Regions from separate parts of the Metallibacterium scheffleri genome, predicted to be linked through region 2. Evidence: predicted binding sites of a transcription regulator. Region 2 holds the regulator's gene; the other holds the start of a gene.
What was found. Region 2 encodes HrcA, which represses chaperone genes, less so after heat shock. Its sites were predicted from a motif close to TTNGCACTCNNNNNNNNNGAGTGCNAA; they were not measured.
Positions count from the first base shown of each region.

Region 1: a site for HrcA is predicted at 2,012-2,038, ahead of rpoH (RNA polymerase sigma factor RpoH). Genes of this name have one in related genera too.

Region 1 is NZ_LDOS01000001.1:933,275-936,685, reverse strand. Features, by position in the region: gene Mschef_RS04155 (sensor histidine kinase) at 1-944, shown strand, start outside; gene rpoH (RNA polymerase sigma factor RpoH) at 1,124-1,984, opposite strand; gene ung (uracil-DNA glycosylase) at 2,170-2,868, opposite strand; gene Mschef_RS04140 (response regulator) at 2,871-3,411, opposite strand, start outside.
Region 2 is NZ_LDOS01000002.1:743,721-747,131, reverse strand. Features, by position in the region: gene dnaK (molecular chaperone DnaK) at 1-718, opposite strand, end outside; gene Mschef_RS08500 (nucleotide exchange factor GrpE) at 802-1,323, opposite strand; gene hrcA (heat-inducible transcriptional repressor HrcA) at 1,409-2,470, opposite strand; gene recN (DNA repair protein RecN) at 2,646-3,411, shown strand, end outside.

The DNA of each region.
Region 1 (3,411 bases), on a different contig from region 2:
ATCCACCCAGGCCGCCATTTCGCGCGTTCTGGCTCAGCTTCGTGCTGCTGGGTTTGCTGGTGAGCACCGTGGTGGCGCTGCTGCTGGCGCGGTACGTTGCGCTACCGCTCAAGCAGATCCGCGCCAGCGCGCGCCAATTCGCCGATGGCGATCTGGGCGCGCGTGTGGGCACGCTGCGCATGGGCCGCAGCCAGGAAATGGTGGCGCTGGGACGCGAGTTCGATCTGATGGCGGCGCGCATCGAACGCCTGATCCTGGACCACCGCCGCCTGATCGGCGATGTCGCCCACGAGCTGCGTTCGCCACTGGCGCGCATGGGCGTGGCGCTGGAACTGGGCCGTGGTGAAACCGAGGCCGATGAACGCGAGGCCAGCGCGGCACGCATCGCGCGCGAATTGGGGCGCATGGACCGGCTGATCGGCCAGGCACTGGATCTGTCGCGCCTGGAAAGCGGTGCGCACGGCGCGGCGGAAACCGGCGACTTCGGCGCGATCGTGACGGCACGGGTAGGCGACGCGCGCTTTGAAGCCAGCCAGCGCAAGCTGGATATCTCCCTGAACACACCGCCACCGCTGCCCGTCCACGGCGAGTTGGACCTGATCGCCAGCGCGGTGGAAAACGTGCTGCGCAATGCGCTGCGCTTCGCGCCCGAGGGCAGCACCGTCGAGGTGCAATTGACGCAAAGCGATCATGTTCACGGCCCTGCACGGGCGCTGCTGGCCATTCGCGATCGCGGCCCCGGGGTGCCCGAGTCGGACCTGGCGCATATCTTCGAGCCGTTTTATCGCAGCGCCGATACGCGCCAGCAATCCGGCTCCGGCAGCGGGCTGGGCTTGGCCATCGCGCGCAGCAGCATCTTGCGCGCCGGCGGCAGCATCAGCGCGCGCAACCGCGTCGGTGGCGGGCTGGAGCTGCTCATCGAACTGCCGTTGGCACGGACTTGAATCGACGCGGCAGTGCCCGGGCGACGGCGTGCTGTTGCGCTGGTCAAGACACCACTATCAATGGGCATTCAACAAGATGGATTTCCCAGCGAGCAGTGCTCCGATCGTTTGGCGCGTCTATCCCCGCGCACGCGGCGGGAAGCGCTTCTTATTGACAGCAAGCTGGTCATCCAGTGACTTCAGGCAGCGAAGCTGGCGCGCATTTTCTTCAGTGCACTGGCCTCGATCTGGCGGATGCGCTCGGCGGACACGCCGTATTCATCGGCCAGATCCTGCAGTGTTACCTTGCTGGCGTCATCCAGCCAGCGCCGGCGGATGATGTCCTGCGCGCGCGCATCCAGTTGCGTCATGGCGTTGCGCAAGCTGTCCAGATCACGATCTTCCTGATCGGCCTCGGCCACCGCGCGATAAGGATCGGCGGAGTGGTCTTCCAGATACGCGGCAGGGGACGGTGGTGCGTCGTCATCGGCATCGCCGGGGGCATCGAACGCCACGTCGTAATTGCTCAACCGCGCTTCCATTTCCAGCACGGTGGCCTCGGGCACACCCAGATCCTTGGCCACGGTACGCACTTCCTCGGCGTTCAACCAGCCCAGGCGTTTCTTGCTCTTGCGCAGGTTGAAGAACAGCTTGCGCTGCGCCTTGGTGGTGGCCACCTTGACGATGCGCCAGTTGCGCAGGATGTATTCGTGCATTTCGGCGCGGATCCAGTGCACGGCGAAGCTGACCAGACGCACCCCCATGTCCGGGTCGAAGCGCTTGACCGCCTTCATCAGGCCGATGTTGCCTTCCTGCACCAGATCACCCAGGGGCAGGCCGTAACCGGAATAGCCACGCGCCACGTGCACCACGAAGCGCAGATGCGCCACGACCAGTGCCTTGGCGGCATCGAGATTGCCTTGGTCGCGGAATTCGCGCGCCAATTGCTGCTCGTCCTCGACGCTGAGCATGGGAATGCGATGCACGGCGCCGATATAAGCATCAAGACTGCCCACCGGACTCGGCAAGGTCCAGGAACGCTTCGCCAGAGATTGACTCATGCGCTGATCCTCCATTTGGAAGCAATTTTAGCACTCGTTCATCGAGAGTGCTAAGGACGTAGACGGCTACCCGCAGCACGAGGTTTCCATCTGTTCAAACATGTACTGTACTGAATAGTACAGCAAATCGAGCCAAGGCGCTGTGACGGCACTTGCGGCACGCGGTCGCGGCCCACAGGAGCCGTTCAGGGGCTCAAGGCGGAGCACGCCGGCAGCGTCCAATCCAGCGGCGCAGCGCCGCGGCCGAGCTGATAGGCGTGGCACTGCGAAAAATGCGCGCAGCCAATGAACCCGCGGTGCGCCGACAGCGGCGAGGGATGCGGCGCCTTGAGCACTTTGTGGCGGCGCGCATCCACCAGCGCCCCCTTGGCCTGTGCGTAGCTGCCCCAGAGCATGAACACCAGGCCCTCGCGGCGTTCATTGAGCAGCGCCACAATGCGATCGGTGAATCCCTCCCAGCCCCTGCCCTGATGCGATCCGGCGCGTCCAGCCTCGACCGTCAGCACCGCGTTCAGCAGCAGCACGCCGCGCGCAGCCCAGGGCAGCAGGCACCCGTGATCCGGCGGGACGAAGCCCACATCGCGCTTGAGTTCGGCGTAGATGTTGACCAACGATGGCGGTATCGGCACACCAGGCCGCACCGAAAAACACAGCCCATGCGCCTGGCCGGGGCCGTGGTAAGGATCTTGACCAAGGATCACCACGCGCACGCGCTCGAATGGCGTGTGATCCAGCGCGCTGAAAATCTCCGCGCCGGGCGGATAGATCACTTTCCCGGCAGCCTTTTCGGCACGCAGGAAGGCCGCCAGGGCCAGCATCTCCGGGCGCTGAAAATAATCGCCCAGTTGCGCCTTCCAGCTCGCTTCGAGACGCGGCTCAGGCACGCTCAGGCCACCCCGGTGCGCTGGCGCAAGTGCTGCGACACACGCAACTGGAACAACAACTTGGTGATCAGCAGGCGCTCCTCGATGGGCTTTTGCACCAGATCGTTGGCGCCGGCTTTGAGCAGCGCGGCCTGGTTGCGCGCATTGTCATCGCCGGTCATCACCAGAATGGGCAAACGGCCCTTGCCGTAGCCGAACTCGCCGCGCACCCGCGCGATCAGATCCGCGCCGGACAGCGCACCCTTGAGGTTGACGTCGGTCAGCACGACATCGGCGCCGATGCGACCTTGCGCATGCGCGGTTTCCAGCAGTGCCAGCGCGTCCTCGGCGCTGATCGAGTGCAACACGGTAAGGCCGCATTTTTCCATCATGCGCCGCGTCGCCAGGGCCACCACGCGGCTGTCCTCGACGTAGAGCACCGCGCCGCTGGCCTTCTGCTCGGCGCGCACATAGCCGCGGATGAACGCGGCCAGGGCCGGAAAGCCCAGCGCCTTGTCGAAATAATCGGTGACGTCCTCGCCCAGCGCGCGCGCCTCCAGGCGT
Region 2 (3,411 bases):
CGATGACGCGCATGTCGAAGTCCTCGCCACCGAGGAAGGTGTCGCCATTGGTGGCCAGCACCTCGAACTGCTTCTCGCCATCGACCTCGGCGATCTCGATGACGGAGACGTCGAAGGTGCCGCCGCCGAGGTCGTACACGGCGATCTTGCGATCCTTGCCGATGCTCTTGTCGAGGCCGTAGGCCAGCGCCGCGGCGGTAGGCTCGTTGATGATGCGCTTGACCTCCAGCCCGGCGATCTTGCCGGCATCCTTGGTCGCCTGGCGCTGGCTGTCGTTGAAGTAGGCCGGCACCGTGATGACCGCCTCGGTGACCGGCTCGCCCAGGTAATCCTCGGCGGTCTTCTTCATCTTCATCAGCACCTTGGCGGAGATTTCCGGCGGCGCCATGCGCTTGCCATCGGAGGTTTCCACCCAGGCATCGCCATTGTCGTGCTTGAGGATCTTGTAGGGCACGATGCCGAGGTCTTTCTGCACCTCGGCATCGGTGAACTTGCGCCCGATCAGGCGTTTCACCGCGTAAAAGGTGTTCTTGGGATTGGTCACCGCCTGGCGCTTGGCCGGCGCGCCGACCAGCACCTCGCCGTCCTTGGTGAAGGCGACGATCGAGGGCGTGGTGCGATCGCCCTCGGCGTTCTCGATCACGCGTGTGCTCGAGCCCTCCATGATGGCGACGCAGGAATTGGTGGTACCGAGGTCGATGCCGATGATCTTGGCCATGAGTCAGCTCCGGGGAAGTGGTGGATGTGTGGTGTTGCGGCCGCGGCCGCGCTGCTGATCAGGTGGGGCTGCTGCGCGCTGATTCAAGCGCCTGCCGCGCGCGCCACGGTGACCCGCGCCGGCCGCAGCAGGCGCTCGTTGAGCAGATAGCCCTTCTGCAGCACGGCGACCACGGTGTCGGGCGCGTGCCCTGGCGCATCGACCAGGCTCACGGCCTCATGGCGCTCGGCATCGAACGGCTGACCGAGGGGTTCGATGGCGCTGAGCCCATGCGCCTGCATCACGCGCTCCAGTTCCTTCAGGGTCAGCTCCATGCCGGCGCGCAGGCTGGCGGCGTCGGCGTTGGGAAGGGCAAGTCCGTGGCCCAGCGCGTCGGCCACGGTCAGCAGGTCACCGAGCACGCGTTCGTTGGCGAATTTGCGCGCCTGCTCCAGATCGCGCTGCAGGCGCTTGCGCTGGTTCTCGATCTCGGCGCGCTCGCGCAACATCATCTCGCGCGCGGCATTGGCGGCGTTCTCGGCCGCAGCCAGGCGCTCGCCGAGCGCGGTGAGGTCGGCATCGATGGAATCGGGGGTGTTCTCGGGGGACGTTTCAGGCGTGGTCATCGCTGCGGCTCATGGATGTTTGATGGCGAAAAGACCTGACGCGCGCCGCGCAACGATGCGGGACGACAACAGGCAATGCTTGGGGTTATGCGGGCGTGACGATGCGATTCAAGATGCCGCCGAGCAGATCGGCGCTGGTCTGCACGACCTGGATCACGCGGTCGTAAGCCATGCGCGTCGGCCCGATCACGCCGATGCTGCCGAGCACGCGACCCTGCACGCCATAGGTCGCGGTGACCATCGAGCAGCCGGCCAGCGGCGCGAAGCCGCTTTCCTCGCCGATGAACAGGCGCACGCCCGGCGCGGCGGCGCAATTCTCGAACAGCGCCAGCAATTCGCGCTTCTGCTGGAACGCCTCGAACAGGCTGCGCAGGCGCTGCAAGTCGGCCAGATCGTGCACCCCCATCAGGTTGGACTGACCGCTGACCATCAGGTCGGGGATGCTCTCCGGGCCGGGCTGCACGGCATGCGTGGCCAGTTCCACCGCGCCACCCAGCGCGCTGCGCAGCGCGCCGTCGGCGGCCTGCAGCTCATGCGCCAGGAGAGCACGGATTTCACCCAGGCGCATGCCGCAGAAGCCGGCGTTGAGCACCGTCGCGGCGCGCTCCAGATCGGCTGCGTCGGGGCGCCGCGTCATTTGCAGGATGCGGTTCTGGATGTGCTGATTGGCGAACACCAGCACCACCAGCACGCGCTCGTCGGGCAGCGCCACGAACTCGATCTGGCGCAGCGGCAAATCATCCTCGCGCGGTACCGTGACCATGCCGACGAACTGGGTCATGGCCGAGAGCAGCGCCGAAGCGCCGGTCGCCAGCTCGCGCGCGTCGCCCGGCATTTGTTGCAGACCACGCGCAAGGCGCTGCTGATCCGCCAGCGGCAGCGGCTTGATTTCCAGCAGGCTGTCGACGAACAGACGCAGGCCCTGCGGCGTGGGGACGCGCCCGGCCGAAGTGTGCGGCGAAGCCACCAGGCCGGCGTCCTCGAGGTCGGCCATGATGTTGCGGATCGTCGCCGGGCTCACTTCCAGCCCGGCCGAACGCGACAGCGTGCGCGAGCCGACCGGCTCGCCGCCGCTGAGGTATTGCTCGATCAGGCTGCGCAGCAACTGCCGCGCGCGCGCATCGAGACCGGGTGGATAGGCTGCCATGGACTGGGTTCGGACAAAGCTGCAGCATGGATAAGGCCTGCGCGGCCTGCTTGCAAGCCCCGTGAGCCAGGCCCGCCAGCCTGATGCATGCCGCGCGGCGTCGTGAAACTGCTGCGCCGGCCGCGCCGCGCCCATAGAATCACGCCATCATTCCCGCCATGCGCTGCACCATTTCATGCTGACGACGCTGTACGTTCGCGATCTGGCCGTGGTCGCCGAAGCCGAGATCACGCTGGGCGCCGGCCTGACCGTGGTCACTGGCGAGACCGGCGCCGGCAAGTCGCTGCTGGTCGATGCGTTGCTGCTGCTCGGCGGCGCACGCGCCGACGCCACGCTGGTGCGCAGCGGCGCGGAACGCGCCGAGGTCAGCGCCGAATTCGACCTCGCCGCCAGCCCCGCCGCGCGCGCTTGGCTGCACACGCAAGCCCTGGACGATGACGGGCACTGCAGCCTGCGCCGCGTGCTGGCCGCCGCGGGCGGTTCGCGCGCGTGGATCAACGGCCGCCCGGTGGCGCTGGCGCAGCTGGGCGAACTGGCCGCGCATCTGCTGGAGATCCACGGCCAGCACGAGCATCAGGCGCTGCTGCAGCGCGAGCAGCAACTGGCCCTGCTCGATGCCTACGGCGCGCACTCGGTGACCCTGCTGCAGGTGCGCGAGCTGGCCCAGCGCTTGCGCGCGCTGGCGCACGAGGCCGCGACGCTGGGCGATGGCAGCGAGCGCGATGCGCGCCTGCAACTGCTCGCGCACCAATGCACGGAACTCGAGCGCTGGGCGCTGCCCGCGGAGCGTCTTGCCGCGTTAGAAGCCGAGCAACGCCGTCTGGGCCACGCCGAGCGCCTGCTGGCGGGGAGTGCCGCACTGGTCGATCAGCTCGAAGGCGACGACGGCCTGCGCAATCAACTCGCGCGCGCCGCCGCGGAACTCGCGCGCCTGGCCGAGA